Regions from separate parts of the Nesterenkonia sp. K-15-9-6 genome, predicted to be linked through region 1. Evidence: predicted binding sites of a transcription regulator. Region 1 holds the regulator's gene; the other holds the start of a gene.

What was found. Region 1 encodes LexA, which represses DNA repair genes until DNA is damaged. Its sites were predicted from a motif close to TCGAACANNTGTTCGA; they were not measured.
Region 2: uvrA (excinuclease ABC subunit UvrA) is a predicted target of LexA. The motif match lies at 2,635-2,650, and genes of this name have one in related genera.

The regions. Positions count from the first base shown of each region.
Region 1 covers NZ_JBQYEY010000016.1:11,149-19,521, reverse strand. Annotated here, with positions in the region: gene hflX (GTPase HflX) at 1-557, shown strand, start outside; gene SD455_RS10945 (ATP-dependent DNA helicase) at 554-2,602, shown strand; gene lexA (transcriptional repressor LexA) at 2,743-3,516, opposite strand; gene SD455_RS10935 (LysM peptidoglycan-binding domain-containing protein) at 3,782-4,177, shown strand; gene SD455_RS10930 (histidinol-phosphate transaminase) at 4,367-5,512, shown strand; gene hisB (imidazoleglycerol-phosphate dehydratase HisB) at 5,609-6,226, shown strand; gene hisH (imidazole glycerol phosphate synthase subunit HisH) at 6,226-6,864, shown strand; gene priA (bifunctional 1-(5-phosphoribosyl)-5-((5-phosphoribosylamino)methylideneamino)imidazole-4-carboxamide isomerase/phosphoribosylanthranilate isomerase PriA) at 6,942-7,703, shown strand; gene SD455_RS10910 (SseB family protein) at 7,700-8,373, shown strand, end outside.
Region 2 covers NZ_JBQYEY010000028.1:8,946-17,318, forward strand. Annotated here, with positions in the region: gene SD455_RS14140 (DEAD/DEAH box helicase) at 1-1,033, opposite strand, end outside; gene SD455_RS14145 (MBL fold metallo-hydrolase) at 1,042-1,704, opposite strand; gene SD455_RS14150 (HAD hydrolase-like protein) at 1,715-2,584, opposite strand; gene uvrA (excinuclease ABC subunit UvrA) at 2,778-5,678, shown strand; gene SD455_RS14160 (lysophospholipid acyltransferase family protein) at 5,909-6,598, shown strand; gene uvrC (excinuclease ABC subunit UvrC) at 6,591-8,373, shown strand, end outside.

The DNA.
Region 1 (8,373 bases):
GCTACACGCTCTCGGACACGGTCGGGTTCGTGCGTCAGCTGCCCACTCAGCTGGTGGAGGCGTTCCGCTCCACGCTGGAGGAGGTCGCCGACGCCGACCTGATCCTCCACGTGGTCGATGCCTCGCATCCTGAGCCGGAGAGCCAGATCAGCGCGGTGCGCACCGTGCTTGCCGAGGTGGACGCCCACGAGGTCCCCGAGATCATCGTGCTGAACAAGGCAGACATGGCTGACGACGTCGTCGTCGACCGCATCCGACGGCGCGAGCCGCGGACCGTGCTGGTCTCGGCCCACACGGGTCAGGGCATCGATGAGCTGCGGCAGCTGATCAGCGAGTCGATCCCGCGGCCGGACGTGTCCCTGGAGCTGCTGGTGCCGTATGCAGCAGGAGACGTGGTCTCTCGACTGCATGAGGCGGATGCGGAGATTCTGAGCACCGAGTACCTGGCTGAGGGCACGCGCATGAGCGTGAAGGTGCGCCCGAGCCTCGCCGCGGAGCTGCAGGAGCATGTCATCGGCGGTGCCTCCGCGGCGACCGACGAGCCGGGCGCCGCGTGAGTCCGGAGGCGCCGACGACACAGTCCACCGGGCACCTGCGCTCCACGGAGCTGCTGGATCATGTGGTCTCCGCGATGGGCGGCGTGCACCGCGAAGGGCAGATGGACATGGCGCGGCACGTGAGCCACGCCCTGCGCCGGCGTCGTCACCTGCTCGTGCAGGCGGGCACCGGGACCGGCAAGTCGCTGGCCTACCTGGTGCCCGCTGTGGTGCACGCGTTGGAGGCGGACCGTCCGGTGCTGATCTCCACCGCGACGTTGGCGCTGCAGGCACAGATCATGGGCCGTGATCTGCCCCGACTGTTGGACCATCTGGGGGAGGAGCTGGAGGAGGAGGTCTCCATCGCCCTGGTCAAGGGACGGGCGAACTACCTGTGCCGGCACAAGCTGGACGGCGGGTTCCCCGACCAGGACGACGAGCAGGCGCTCTTCTCCTTCGGCGACGAGCCTGCCGTGGACTCCGTGCCGGAACCGGGTTCACGGCTGGGGCGTGAGATCGTGCGGCTGCGCGAATGGGCCGAAGAGACCTCCACGGGAGACCGAGACGACCTGCCTGAGGGCGTCTCGGACAAGGCGTGGCGTCAGGTCTCCGTCAATGCCGTCGACTGCATCGGTCCGCGGAAGTGCCCCATGGCGGCTGAGTGCTTCTCCGAGCTTGCGCGGGAGCAGGCTCAGGAGGCCGACATCGTGGTCACCAACCACGCCATGCTGGCCATCGACGCCTTCGAGGGGCTGCAGGTGCTGCCCGAGCACGACGCGGTGATCATCGATGAGGCCCATGAGCTGGCTGATCGCGTCACCTCGGCGGTCACAGCACAGCTCTCCGTCCAGATGATTCAGACGGCCGCGGCCACGCTGCGGCGTCACACCGCGCTCAGCGGCGAGGACCTGCAGGCGGCGGCCATCGCCGTCGACGCTGCCTTCCACGGCAAGGAGTCGGGGCTGCTGGCACGCGGCCTGGACGCCCAGCAGAGCCAGGCGTTGGAGATCACCCGCAACGCCGCCCGCACCGCGCTGTCTGACAGCAAGCCGTCCGGCGAGGCCGAGGCCGACACCGGACGCTCCACCGCACGGGCACGGGTCCAGGCGGTGCAGGAGACCGCTGAGCGCATGCTGAACTCCCGGGAGACGCCGGACGTCATCTGGCTGACCCGCCCGGGCAGCTTCAGCCCGGGCGTGGGATACCGCGAGGCAGACATCACGGAGCCGCCGATCCTGAACGTCGCACCGACGTCGGTGGCGGGTCGCCTGCGGGAGGGCCTCTTCGGAGAGCGCACGGTGGTGCTCACCTCCGCCACGCTGACCATCGGCGACAGCTTCGACCCGGTGGCGGGGTCACTCGGGCTGGGCGGGGAGAATGCCCCCGCCTGGGACGCCATCGACGTCGGCAGCCCTTTCGACTACCCGAAGCAGGGCGTGCTCTATGTGGCCAAGGACCTCCCCGCGCCGTCCTTGAAGACCGCTGATCGGCAGCGGGACGAGCTCGCCGGGCTCATCGAGGCGTCACGGGGCGCGACGCTGGCCCTGTTCTCCTCGCGCCGCGCCGCTGAAGAGGCCGCCGAGGAGCTGCGGGAACGCCTGGAGGTGCCGATTCTGTGTCAGGGTGACGCCACCATGTCGGCCCTGGTCCGCCAGTTCGCCGAGGATGAAGAGTCCTGTCTGTTCGGGACGATGAGCCTCTGGCAGGGGGTGGACGTCCCGGGCCGATCGTGCCGACTGGTGGCGATCGACCGCATCCCGTTCCCCCGACCCGACGATCCGCTGATGAGCGCCCGCACCCAGGAAGTGGCGCGCAACGGTGGAAACGGCTTCATGCAGGTCGCGGCCACGCACGCCGCCACCCGGCTGGCTCAGGGGGCTGGGCGACTGATCCGCAGCGCCGAGGACCGGGGCGTGCTGGCGATCCTGGACTCTCGCCTGGCCACCGCACGGTACGGCGGCTTCCTGAAGAAGTCCATGCCGGAGTTCTGGCCCACTGTCGACGGAGACGTCGCGCGAGGGGCACTGCGGCGGCTCGCCGGCCAGGGGCTCGATCCGAGCGCCTGACTGGCGTCCTCGTGCGCAGAAGGACACAGAAGGAGGTCGCCGACCGTACGGTCGGCGCCCCTCCTTCTGTGCGGGCCTGCCGGATGGTCTCCGGGCGGCGCTGGGGGCCGTGAGGGTGCCTGGTCTCGAGGCTGCGTGGCTCAGAGGCTCCGCAGTACGGTGACGACCTTGCCCATGATGGTGGCCTGATCCCCGAGGATCGGCTCATAGCTGCGGTTCTGCGGGAGCAGCCACTGATGCCCGTCGCGCCGCCGGAGAGTCTTCACGGTCGCCTCATCATCGAGCAGGGCGGCGACGATGTCTCCGTTCTCGGCCGTGTGCTGGCGACGCACCACCACCCAGTCGTCCTCGAAGATGCCGGCCTCGATCATCGAGTCGCCGCGTACCTGGAGCATGAACAGCTCACCTTCGCCGGTGAGCTGGCGAGGCAGCGGCATGACGTCCTCGACCTGCTGCTCGGCCAGGATGGGACCACCTGCAGCGATGCGACCGACCACCGGAATGTCGGTCGTCCGGCTGTCCGTCTGCTCGCGGTAGGCGTCGAGATCGACGACCGCACCGTCATCGGAGGCCTGACGTGCCGGGGAAGAGCTCGGGGGAGGGAACGCCGGCTCGTCCGCAGCGATGAGGCGGCCTGAGGAATCACGGATGACTTCCATGGCGCGCGGCTTGCCGGGCACCCGACGCAGGTAGCCCATCTGCTGCAGGCGGGCGAGCTGATGCGTCACAGAGGACAGCGAGGCGAGCCCGCAGGCGTCGCCGATCTCACGCATCGACGGGGGGTATCCACGCTCTGCGAGGGCCTCCTGGATGACGTCGACGATGCCGCGCTGCCGGTCGGTGAGCCGGGGCGCGGCGTCCCCCGGTGTCTCCGTCGGCTGGGAATCCTCGGCTGGTCGCTTGTCCACGGCCATCTCTCACGCCTCTCTCCGCAGGGTCTGGTCCCGTCGTCCGCTCGTCATGTCAGAGGGTCCTGGTGGAATCTCCTGCATGGACATCCGGTCGAACATCGCATCCGAAACTCGGTTCGAACATGTGTCTCAGGCTACGGGATCCGGACGGCCGAGACCAGCATATTCGAACGCATGTCTGGTGCCCGGTCGAACATCTGTGCTAGAAATAGAAAACATCTTCGAATCCATGCCGAGACGAGATTCCGCACGAGAGAGGTCCTTCCCCATGCGTCACTCGCACACCTCCTTCACCACCTCCGCGGCCGGACAGGCCTACGTCGCCTCTTCCGCCGGTGCACCAGGACGTCTCAACCTCACCCGGCGAGGCCGCCTGGTGATCCTCGGGGTTCCCGCGCTGACGCTGCTCGTCGCCGCCTTGGTGGGCGTGGCGCTCTTGGTGGGCAGCTTCGTCAACATGGCGCAGGCCACCAGCCATGGGGCGCCGGGAGTCGCCGCTGTCGAAGTCACGGTGGCACCCGGGGACACCCTCTGGAGCGTGGCCTCGGGCCTGGGTACCGGGGAGGACACCCAGGTGCTGATCACGCAGATCGCTGAGCTCAATGATCTGACCAGCTCCGAGATCCATCCCGGGCAGACGCTGTACGTTCCGGTGGCGGACTGAGGTCGCGCCCGGTGGACGCGTTCTGCTCCGGCGGAGATCACTCGCGGCTCCGTGGGCGATCAGAGCCGAGCGGGACGGAGCAGGTCGGAGCAGGACAGTGCGGGTCGGAGCAGGACAGAGATGACGCGGTGGGACGGGAGCGCCGTGACGGCGCCGCAGCGCCACGGCTCCGATGAGTAGGATAGACGCGTGATTCCTCCCCAGAACGGCGTCGGCGGATCCACGTCGACGGCCGGCCTCAGCAGATCAGAGCGCCTGGCGCGCCTGCCGCTCCGCGAGGAGCTGCGCGGCCAGGAGCCCTACGGCGCGCCGCAGCTGCCGGTGTGGGCCATGCTCAACGTCAACGAGACCACCTATGACGTCCCCGCTGATGTCGTGGACGCCATCACCAAGGAAGTCAGGCATGCGGCTCAGACGCTGAATCGATACCCGGATCGGGAGTTCACCCGTCTGCGGGAGAAGCTCGCCGAGTACCTGGCCCATGGGCTGACCGCCGAGCACATCTGGGCGGCCAACGGCTCCAATGAGATCATGCAGCACATCCTGCAGGCCTTCGCCGGTCCGGGTCGCTCCGTGATGGCCTTCCCTCCCACCTATTCGATGTACCCCCTCTATGCGCGAGGCACCTACAGCCGGTACATCGCAGGGACCCGGGGCGAGGACTTCACCCAGGGCGCGGAGGACGTGGCCCGGCAGATTCGAGAGCACCGGCCTGACGTGGTCATCCTCTGCTCGCCGAACAATCCCACGGGCACGGCGCTGGGGCTCGACGTCGTCGAGGCGGCCTACGATGCCGCCGTCGAGGGTGGCACCATGGTGGTCGTCGACGAGGCCTACGGTGAGTTCCGGCAGAGCGGCACTCCGTCCGCGCTGGAGCTCCTGCCCGGGCGTGAACGGCTCATCGTCTCCCGCACCATGTCCAAGGCCTTCGCCCTGGCCGGCGGGAGGCTGGGTTACCTGGCCGCGGCCGAGGAGGTCACCGACGCGCTGCGGCTGGTGCGCCTGCCCTACCACCTGTCGGCGATCACCCAGGCCGCGGCCGAGGCGGCCCTGGATCACAGCGAGGCGCTGATGGCCAATGTGGAGCGGATCAAGACTCAGCGTGATCGCATCGTCGACACGTTGACGCGGTACGGGCTCAGCCCCGCCCCGTCAGACGCGAACTTCGTGTTCTTCGGCGGGCTCGAGGACGAGAAGGCCGCGTGGCAGCATCTGCTGGACGACGGCATCCTCATCCGCGATGTCGGCATCCCCGGCCACCTGCGGGTCACCGCGGGCACCGAGGAGGAGACCACCGCCTTCCTGGAGTCCCTGGCTCGGCATCTCGGCCGCTGAGACTCCGCCCGAGGCCGCTGAACGCCGTGAAGGCCGGTGCGTAGACTGGTCCACGGCGTCATCAGACCCTTCACCCCGTACCCACGAGCAGGAGCCATGGGAGCAGAACTGATCTCGGGCCGCGCGGCCCAGATGGAACGAGTCACTTCCGAGTCCAGCGTGCGCGTGCGCATGGACCTCGATGGAACAGGCACCTCGGAGATCTCCACCACGGTGCCGTTCTTCGACCACATGCTCACCGCTCTGGCGAAGCATTCGCTGATCGATCTGACGGTCGAGTCGACCGGGGACACCCACATCGATGTGCATCACACGGTGGAGGACACCTCGATCGTCCTCGGCGAGGTGCTGCGTACCGCGCTGGGTGACAAGGCCGGCATCCGCCGTTTCGGAGAGGCGACCGTCCCGCTCGACGAGGCCCTGGCGCACGCCGTCGTCGACGTCTCCGGACGTCCCTACCTCGTGCACTCCGGCGAGCCGGAGGGGCAGCAGTATCACCTGATCGGCGGTCACTTCACCGGCTCCATGACGCGCCACGCCTTCGAGGCCATCACCTATCACGCCGGCATCTGCCTGCACATGCGTGTGGTGGCGGGCCGCGACCCGCACCACATCGTCGAGGCCCAGTTCAAAGCCTTCGCCCGTGCGCTGCGCGCCGCCGTCGAATCGGACCCGCGGGTGGAGGGCATCCCCTCCACGAAGGGAGCGCTCTGATGGCCAAGCCCGACGTCGTCGTCCTTGACTACGGCTCCGGCAACGTCCACTCGGCCGTCCGTGCCCTGGAGCGTGCCGGTGCCCAGGTGACTCTGACCCGCGAGACGGTCCGGATCCAGGAGGCCGCCGGCCTGGTGGTTCCCGGGGTCGGAGCCTTCGCCGCTGTGATGGACGCGCTGACGGCGATCGACGGGCCACGCTGGATCGGACGCCGCATCGCCGGAGGCCGGCCCGTGCTGGGCATCTGCGTGGGGCACCAGATCCTCTTCGAACGTGGAGTGGAGCACGGCATCGCGGCCGACGGCATGGGGGAGTGGCCTGGTGAGGTGACCGCTCTGCCGGACGACGTCGTGGTGCCGCACATGGGGTGGAACACGGTCCGGGCCCCCGAGGGCACCGTGCTGTTCGACGGCATCGAGGATGAGCGGTTCTACTTCGTGCACTCCTACGCGGTGCAGTCCTGGGACTTCGACCAGACCGTCGAGTCGATGGCTGCGCCGAAGGTGACCTGGTCCCACCACGGCGCGGACTTCATCGCCGCGGTGGAGAACGGCCCCCTGTCGGCCACGCAGTTCCACCCGGAGAAGTCCGGCGACGCCGGCATGCAGCTGCTGAAGAACTGGATCGACAGCCTCTGAGAGCCCGGGCCGGCCGCCATGGCCCCGATCCGCTGACCACCGACCCGACCCTGTCCCAGGAAGAGAGACCCGACCCCATGGCTGAGAACGCCCCCGAGATCGCCACCGTGCCCGCCCTGGAGCTGCTGCCCGCCGTCGACGTCGCCGACGGTCAGGCCGTTCGTCTGGTGCAGGGCGAGGCCGGCTCCGAGACCAGCTACGGCGACCCGCTGGACGCGGCGCTGACCTGGCAGCAGGACGGCGCCGAGTGGATCCACCTGGTGGACCTCGACGCCGCCTTCGGTCGCGGCCACAACCGCGAGGTCCTGGCCCGAGTGGTCCGCGAGCTGGACATCAAGATCGAGCTCTCCGGCGGTATTCGGGACGATGAGTCTCTCGACCGCGCTCTGGAGTTCGGGGCGACCCGCGTGAACCTGGGCACCGCCGCACTGGAGGATCCGGAGTGGACCGCCCGGGCGATCGAACGCCACGGAGAGGCCATCGCGGTGGGGCTCGACGTCCGGGGGGAGACGCTCGCGGCCCGCGGCTGGACCAAGGAGGGCGGCAACCTCTGGGAGGTCCTGGAACGACTGGAGGATGCCGGGTGTCCGCGCTACGTGGTCACCGACGTGACCAAGGACGGGACCCTCCGTGGACCGAACACCGCGCTGCTGGCCGAGGTCTGCCGCCGCACCGCCAAGCCCGTGGTGGCCTCCGGCGGGATCTCGTCGCTGGAGGACGTCTCCGCCCTGGCGCAGATGGTCTCCCACGGCGTGGAGGGTGCCATCATGGGCAAGGCCCTCTATGCCGGAAAGTTCACCTTCCCGGAGGCACTGAAGGCGGCCGCCGCGTCGGCATGAGTCACCACGGCGACCACCACGGCGCAGATGCCGCCGACCGTCGGGAGCTTCCGGCCCACATCGCGAACCTGCTGCAGCGGCAGGCCCACTCGGCGGACGGACGAGCCGCGGACTCGGCGGGCGTCCCCTGGGAGGGGCGGGACCTCTCCGGCGGGGGAAACCCGCTGCACACCTTCGACGGAGACGACGGGCTGATCGCCCCGCAGATCCAGGAGGCCCAGGACCGTCTGCTGGCCGGAGACCTCGATGAGGCAGGCTTCGTCGAGTCCCTGCAGGGTCAGCGCCTCTTCGTACCGGTGATCGCCACCGTGGCCGAGCACGGTCATGCCCCCTCGGGCGGACCGGCCGGGGACAAGGAGGCGGACATCGCCCTGGTCACGATCACCTCGGCGTCGGGGCGTCCCACCATGCCGGTGTTCAGCTCAGTGGAGTCGATGACCGCCTGGCACGCCGAAGCGCGCCCGGTGGCCGCCGAAGCGGAGCGCGTCATGCTGGCCGCGCTGGCTGAGGGAGCCGAGCTCGTCGTCCTGGATCCAGGGGCGGAGCTCACCTTCGTGGTGCGCAGCCCGGCCGTGGCGGCCTTGGCTCAGGGCCGGCTGTGGACGCCGTCCTACCGCGACCCGCAGGTGGCTGATGCCTTGCAGGACGTGGTGGACCAGTGCCTGGGCGT
Region 2 (8,373 bases), on a different contig from region 1:
CGTACTTGCTCAGGGCGGTGAGCACTACGGTGCGGATGGGCACGTTGATGCCGACGCCGAGGGTGTCGGTGCCGCAGATGACCTTCAGCAGCCCGTCCTGGGCGAGCTGCTCCACGAGGCGCCGGTACTTGGGGAGCATCCCGGCATGGTGGACGCCGATGCCGGACCGCAGCAGCCGATTGAGCACCTTGCCGTACCCCTTGGCGAAGCGGAAGGTCTCCAGACGCTGCCGGATGCGCTCCCGGTCCTCCTTGCCGGCCACGTTCAGCGAGGCGAGCCCGGCGGCACGTTCCGCGGCCTCGCGCTGGGAGAAGTGCACCACGTAGACCGGCGCCTGTCCGTCGGCGACGAGGTCCTCGAGCTTGTGCTGCAGCGGCGTGGTGGAGTACTCGAAGTGCAGCGGCACCGGACGCTGGACCGAGGAGACGGTGACGACGTCTCGGCCGGTCCGCTCGGCGATGCGGCGCTCGAAGCGGCTGGTGTCGCCGAGGGTGGCGGACATCAGCAGGAACTGGGCCTGGGGAAGCTCCAGCAGGGGCACCTGCCAGGCCCATCCGCGCTGGGGGTCCGCATAGAAGTGGAACTCGTCCATGATGACGGGCCCGACGTCGGCCTCCGTGCCGTCGCGCAGAGCTTCGTTGGCCAGGATCTCCGCCGTGCAGCAGATGATCGGGGCGTGGGCGTTGACCGCCGAGTCTCCGGTCACCATCCCGACGTTCTCCGCGCCGAAGATCTCCACGAGCGCGAAGAACTTCTCGGAGACGAGCGCCTTGATCGGAGCGGTGTAGACGCTGCGTTCGCCGCGGCACAGGGCGAAGAAGTGGGCGGCCGTGGCCACCAGGGACTTCCCGGAGCCGGTCGGGGTGGCCATGATGACGTGCCGCCGGTCCGCGAGCTCCAGGACAGCGTCCTCCTGGGCGGGGTAGAGGGTGATCCCACGCTGGGCGGTCCATCCGGTGAAGGCCTCGACGAGGCTCTCGGGGTCGGGGATGCCGTCCGCAGCGGGGACAGGACGCAGGGAGTCGAGTCGCAGGGCCGCCACTACCAGCCGCGCTCCCGCCACGCGGCGAGCTCGGGCCGTTCCGCGCCCAGCGTCGTGGGGTCGCCATGTCCGGGGTGGATGACGGTGTCGTCCGGGAAGGCCGCGAAGAGCCGCGCCTCGACGTCGTCGATCAGCGTGCGGAAGTCCTCTGCGCTCCAGGTCTTTCCGACGCCGCCGGGGAACAGCGAGTCTCCGGTGAAGATGTGGGTGGGGCCGTCTTCGACGGGGTACACGAAGGCCACCGAACCAGGGGTGTGGCCGCGCAGCTGGATGACGTCCAGCGCGATGCCGTCATACTGCACCAGGTCGCCGTGGTCGACCCGACGGTCGATCCGCACGCCTTCGGCCTCCTCGATCGCACCGGCGTCGTCCTGTCCCGCGACCGTCTCCACGTCGGCGGCGAGCTCGGGCAGCGCGCGGATGTGGTCCCAGTGACGATGCGTGGTGAGCACGGCGCGCAGCTGCGGCGCGCAGGGGGTGTCGACGGCGGCTTCGGCCAGCATCGCGCGGATCGCCGGGACGTCGTCGGCGGCGTCGATGAGCACCTGGACCCCGGACTTCTTCGCGGTGAGCAGGTAGACGTTGTTGCTCATCTCGGAGACCGCGACGCGGCGGACGGTGATCGCCGGAAGGTCATGGATCAGAGAGCTGTCGGTGGCCATGGGTGACAGTCTATGGTCTGCTGTCGATCAGACGCCATGGCGATGCCGAGCCCTCGGCCGGATCCTCGGCTGCGCTGTGGGTCGAGTCCTGAGTCAGGCTGGGGGCCGGCCTCGCTGCGCTGTCCCCGAGCGGCACATCAAGAAGGTGCTCGAGTGCATCTCGGAGCCCCTGCGCGTCGTCGACCACGACGTCGGCGCCGGCCTGTTCGAGCTCCCCGGCCGGGGCGCTGCCCCACCGCACGCCGACACAGGGGATCCCATGGGCCTGGGCGCCCTCGACGTCGAAGATCCGATCCCCGACCATCGCCGCTCGGGGCCGAGAGGGGCCGCCGCTCGGATCGCGGTCCGAGGCGCGGGCCACGTCCCTCAGCGCGGCCGCGAGGATCGGCGCCTTGCCGGCATGGGGCACGGTCTCGTCCGGATCCGAGCCTGCGACGACGTCGACGGCGCCCGCCAGGCCCTGGACCTCGAGCAGTCGCTCCGCCAGCGGCTGCGGCTTCGAGGTGGCCACCGCCAGGGCGACGCCTGCCTTCCGCAGGTCGGCCAGGAGCTGCCGGAGTCCGGGGTAGACCTTGGAGGCCGCCATGCCGTGGGCGAGGTAGCCGGCTCGATAGTGCGCCACGAGGCCCGGCAGCATCTCGGTGGTCACGCCCGGCAGGGACAGCAGGCTGGCGGCGAGCGGCGGGCCGACCATGCCCTCCAGCGTGGGCTGGTCGGGCACGTCGATCCCGTGCGCGGCCAGGGCCGCGGCGATGCCGCCGGTGATCGAACCGGCGGGGTCCACGAGGGTGCCGTCAAGGTCGAAGAGGACGAGGGGAGCGCCGTCGTCTGCGGAGGGCTCGTCGTCCTGCAGGGCGGGGGAGGTGGGGCGGGTCGTCACGCCTCCATCCTGCCATCCGGGTCCGTGCGGCCGGCGAACGGCCCGGGTGATCGAATATTTGTTCGATCGAAGGTGCGGGCATACACTGGTGCGCGTGTCTGAGCCAGTTGCCGCGATCGACGGCGCCGTGATCGAATCCGTCGACGACTACTACAGCCGGGGTGCGCGCCGGAAGTCCGGCGCCAACGGCACCGTGGGTCGCGCCGAGGCGGACCGCATCGTCGTCCAGGGGGCCCGGGAGCACAACCTGCACGACGTGGCCGTGGAGCTTCCGCGCAACGCCTTCATCGTCTTCACCGGCCTCTCCGGCTCGGGGAAGTCCTCCTTGGCGTTCGACACCATCTTCGCCGAGGGGCAGCGGCGGTACGTCGAGTCGCTCTCGGCGTACGCGCGCATGTTCCTCGGGCGGGTGGACAAGCCCGACGTCGACTTCATCGAGGGGCTGTCGCCGGCGGTCTCCATCGATCAGAAGTCGACCTCGCGGAACCCGCGGTCGACGGTCGGAACCGTCACCGAGATCCATGACTATCTGCGTCTGCTCTGGGCCCGCATCGGCGTTCCGCACTGCCCCGTGTGTGGAGAGCGGATCGAGCGGCAGACCCCTCAGCAGATCGTGGACCAGATCCTGGACCTGCCGGTGGGAGCCCGCTTCCAGGTCCTGGCGCCGGTCGTGCGCGGGCGCAAGGGCGAGTTCAAGGACCTCTTCCGAGACCTGGCCGGACAGGGCTTCGCCCGGGCCGTGGTGGACGGCGAGCAGATCCAGCTCAACGACCCACCGGTGCTCGAGAAGCAGATCAAGCACCACATCGACGTGGTCATCGACCGCCTGGTCATCCGGGAGGGCATGCGCCAGCGGCTCACCGATTCGATCGAGACTGCTCTGCGTCTGGCAGAAGGACGAGTGGTGATCGACCTGGTCGACCTGGCGGAGGACGGCTCGCCGGAGAACCCCGAGAAGGTGCCGGACGGCCTCGAAGGCCCCAAGCTGCGCAGCTTCTCCGAGAACCTGGCCTGCCCCAATGAGCATCCGCTGTCGATCGATGAGATCGAGCCGCGTTCCTTCTCCTTCAACTCGCCCTTCGGCGCCTGCCAGACCTGCTCGGGCATCGGCTCTCGGCTCGAGGTGGACGAGGAGCTGGTCATTCCGGACGACACGCTCTCCCTGGCCGACGGAGCGATCGCCCCCTGGAACCGGGGGAAGGCCTCCAGTGAGTACTGGCTGCGGCTCATCCGCGCGCTGGCCGAAGACCTCGACTTCTCCCTGGACGTCCCCTGGCGAGAGCTTCCCAAGAAGGCCCGGAAGGCGTTGCTGCACGGGCGGAACCACAAGGTGGTCGTCCAGTATCGGAATCGCTTCGGCCGAGAGCGGAAGTACTCCACTGGTTTCGAAGGCGTGCTCTCCTACATCCATCGCAAGTACGAGGAGACGGAGTCGGACAACGCCCGGGACCATTACGAGCAGTACATGCGTCAGGTGCCGTGTCCGGACTGCGACGGGCAGCGCCTGAACCCCGCCTCACTGTCCGTCCTGATCGAAGGTCGGTCCATCGCCGAGGTCTCCCGCAGCCCGCTGGACGAGATCGTGGCGTTCTTCTCGGGTCTGAGCCTCTCCGCCAGAGATGCGACCATCGCCGAGCAGGTGCTCAAGGAGATCCTGGCGCGGCTGAACTTCCTGCTGGACGTGGGCCTGGGATACCTGAACCTGGAGCGGGCGGCCGGCACGCTCTCCGGCGGCGAGGCGCAGCGCATCCGGCTGGCCACGCAGATCGGCTCCGGGCTGGTGGGTGTGCTCTATGTGCTCGACGAGCCCTCGATCGGTCTGCACCAGCGCGACAACACCCGACTCATCCAGACGCTCACGCGTCTCAGGGACCTGGGCAACACCCTGATCGTCGTGGAGCATGACGAGGACACCATCGGCGAGGCCGACTGGGTCGTCGACATCGGTCCGGGAGCCGGAGAGCGCGGCGGACGGATCGTGCACTCCGGATCCGTGGAGGGCCTCAAGGCCAATGAGGAGTCCATCACCGGCGACTATCTGGCCGGTCGGCGCGCGATCGCCGTGCCGCCGTCGCGGCGCCCCGTGGACCCCCAGCGCAGCCTGCGCATCGTCTACGCCCATGAGAACAACCTCGCCGACGTCAGCGTGGACATCCCGCTGGGCGTCTTCCTGGCCGTCACCGGAGTCTCGGGCTCCGGGAAGTCCACCCTGATCAACGAGATCCTCTACAAGTCGCTGGCCAACAGGCTCAACAACGCCCGGCAGGTGCCGGGGCGGCACCGTCGCATCGACGGAGTGGACCATCTCGACAAGGTCATCCACGTCGACCAGAGCCCCATCGGCCGCACCCCGCGGTCCAACCCGGCCACCTACACCGGCGTCTTCGACCACATCCGGAAGCTGTTCGCCGAGACGCAGGAGTCCAAGACCCGCGGATACCAGCCGGGACGGTTCTCCTTCAACATCAAGGGGGGCCGCTGCGAGGCCTGCTCCGGCGACGGCACCCTGAAGATCGAGATGAACTTCCTGCCGGACGTCTACGTGCCGTGTGAGGTCTGCCAAGGGGCGCGGTACAACCGCGAGACGCTCGAGGTGCACTACAAGGGGAAGAACATCGCCGAGGTCCTCGACATGCCGATCGAGGAGGCCGCAGAGTTCTTCTCCGCGTTCGCGCCCATCGCCCGGCACCTCACCACGCTGGTGGACGTGGGCCTCGGGTACGTGCGCCTGGGTCAGGCCGCGACCACGCTCTCCGGCGGTGAGGCCCAGCGAGTGAAGCTCGCCTCGGAGCTCCAGAAGAGGTCCAAGGGCCGCAGCATCTACGTCCTGGACGAGCCCACCACTGGCCTGCACTTCGAGGACATCCGCAAGCTGCTCGGCGTCCTGCAGAGCCTGGTGGACAAGGGCAACACCGTGGTGACCATCGAGCACAACCTGGACGTCATCAAGTCTGCCGACTGGATCATCGACCTCGGGCCAGAAGGGGGCACAGGCGGCGGAAGGATCGTCGCGGAGGGGACTCCCGAGGCCGTCGCCGCGCAGGCGGACCACACCGGTTCGCACACGGGTCGCTTCCTGGGGCATCTGCTCTGATCGACCCCGTCCTGCGGGCGGACGGCGCCCGGGCGACGCCCGGGCGGAGGGTGGCGGCGGCACAGCAGCCGCTCCCGCCCGGTGACCTGCGCGCAGGGCCGAGGCGGTGGCCGTGACGGGCCTCGCACCGGGTACACTGAACCGCGGCCCAGCACAGACGGCGCCCTGCGCCCGGCGACTCGAAGGATCAGCACGTGAGCACAGACCCCACCGCGCCCGCCCCGAAGCGCGTGGTCACCCACGATGCGATCCGCAAGGCGTTCTCCGCCTACGTGAAGCTTACCTGTCGCCCCACGATCACCGGGCTGGAGAAGGTCCCTGCCGAGGGGGGCTTCGTCGTCGCCAGCAATCACCTGTCGTTCCTGGACTCGGTGCTGATCCAGGCGATCTTCCCGCGGCCCGTGAGCTTCTTCGCCAAGGCTGAGTACTTCACGCAGCCCGGGATCAAGGGACGGGCCATGAAGATCTTCTTCGAGTCGGTCGGGTCCGTGCCGGTGGAGCGGCAGAAGAAGTCGGCGAGCGTGGAGGCGCTGCACCAGCTGGGAGACATCGCCGCCTCGGGCCACGGCGTCGGGATCTACCCGGAGGGCACCCGCAGCCGGGACGGGCGACTCTACCGCGGCAAGAACGGAGTGGGCTGGCTCGCGCTGGCCACCGGACTGCCGGTGGTGCCGGTGGGACTGAAGGGGACCGAGAACCTCCAGGCGCCGGACTCCAACCGCGTGCGTTCGGCGGCGTTCGAGATGCATGTGGGCGACCCGCTGCACTTCGAGCACATCGGCCAGCGCCATCCGCTGCCGGTGCGTCGGGAGGCGACGGCACGCGTCATGGATGCCATCGCCGCGCTGACCGGGCAGGAGCGCGTCGACACGTACAACAGCCCGCCGGCGGACAGGGACGACGCCGACGCCGATGGCTGATCCCGCCTCCTACCGACCCCGGCCGGGAGAGATCCCGACCTCGCCGGGCGTCTACCGCTTCATCGACCCGCACGGTCGGGTGATCTACGTCGGCAAGGCCAAGAACCTGCGGGCCCGCCTCAACTCCTACTTCGCCCGCCCTGAGGGGCTTCACCCCAAGACCTACGCCATGGTGCACACCGCCTCCCAGGTCGAGTGGACGGTGGTCGGTTCCGAGCTGGAGGCGATCCAGCTGGAGTACACCTGGATCAAGCAGCACACGCCGCGCTTCAACATCATGTATCGGGACGACAAGTCCTACCCGTACCTCGCCGTCACCATGAACGAGAAGTTCCCCCGCGTGCAGGTCATGCGGGGCGACCGGCGCCCCGGCGTCAAGTACTTCGGGCCCTTCCACCCGGCCAAGGCGATCCGCGAGACCGTGGACACCATGCTGCGCGTCTTTCCGGTGCGCAGCTGCTCCGCCGGGGTCTTCCGTCGTGCCGAGGCGTCGGGCCGCCCCTGCCTGCTGGGCTACATCGACAAATGCTCCGCTCCCTGCGTGGGACGGATCAGTCCGGAGGACCACCGCCGGCTCGCCGAGGAGTTCTGCGAGGTCATGGCCGGGCGTCCCGGCCCGCACATGCGCCGCATCGAGACCGAGATGAAGGAAGCCGTCGCGGAGCTCCGCTACGAGGACGCCGCCCGGCATCGGGACGATCTCGAGGCTCTGCGACGGGTCTTCGAACGCAATGCGGTCGTGCTGTCAGAGGAGACCGAGGCGGACATCTTCGCCTTCGCGGAGGACGAGCTTGAGGCGGCCGTGCAGGTCTTCCATGTGCGGCAGGGACGGATCCGCGGGCAGCGCGGGTGGGTCGTGGAGAAGGTCGAGGAGACTGACGCCGCCGGCCTGGTGGAGCAGCTCCTGCTGCAGGTCTACGGGTCCATGGAGGACGCCGAGCGGATCCCGCGGGAGGTGCTCGTCCCGGAGCTGCCCGAGGATGCGGAGCAGCTCGGCGCCTGGCTGCGGCAGCGTCGCGGAGCCGCCGTCGACCTGCGCGTGCCGCGGCGTGGTGACAAGGCCGCTCTGCTCGGCACGGTCCGAGAGAACGCGCAGCAGGCTCTGATGCTGCACAAGGCCCGGCGCTCCTCGGACCTGACCACACGGTCCCAGGCGCTGCGCGAGCTGCAGGAGGCTCTGGACGCCCCTGACGCGCTGCTGCGCATCGAGTGCTTCGACATCTCGCACACGTCGGGGACCAATGTGGTGGCGTCGATGGTGGTGATGGAGGACGGCCTGCCGAAGAAGAAGGACTATCGCCGGTTCTCCGTCCGGGGGGACGCCGCCCGGGACGACACCAGCGCGATGCGGGACGTCATCACCCGGCGGTTCTCGCGCTACCTGGACGACCAGATGCGGCTCGACGCACCGGGCGGGGAGCCCGCCGTCGTCGCGGACGACGGCACGGCGACTCCTGACGCGTCGGACGTGCCCGACGCTTCTGCGGGATCCGGGCCGGTGGAGGACACGACGGTGGATCGTGAGGGGAGCCGCTTCGCCTATCCGCCGAGCCTCGTGGTCGTCGACGGCGGCCAGCCTCAGGTCGCCGCGGCCCGTGAGGCCCTCGATGCCCTGGGGATCACCGAGCTTCCGGTCATCGGTCTGGCCAAGCGGCTCGAGGAGGTGTGGCTGCCCGACGACGACTTCCCTCTGGTGCTGCCGCGCTCCTCGCAGGCGCTGTACATGCTCCAACGCATCCGTGATGAGGCCCACCGCTTCGCCATCTCCTACCACC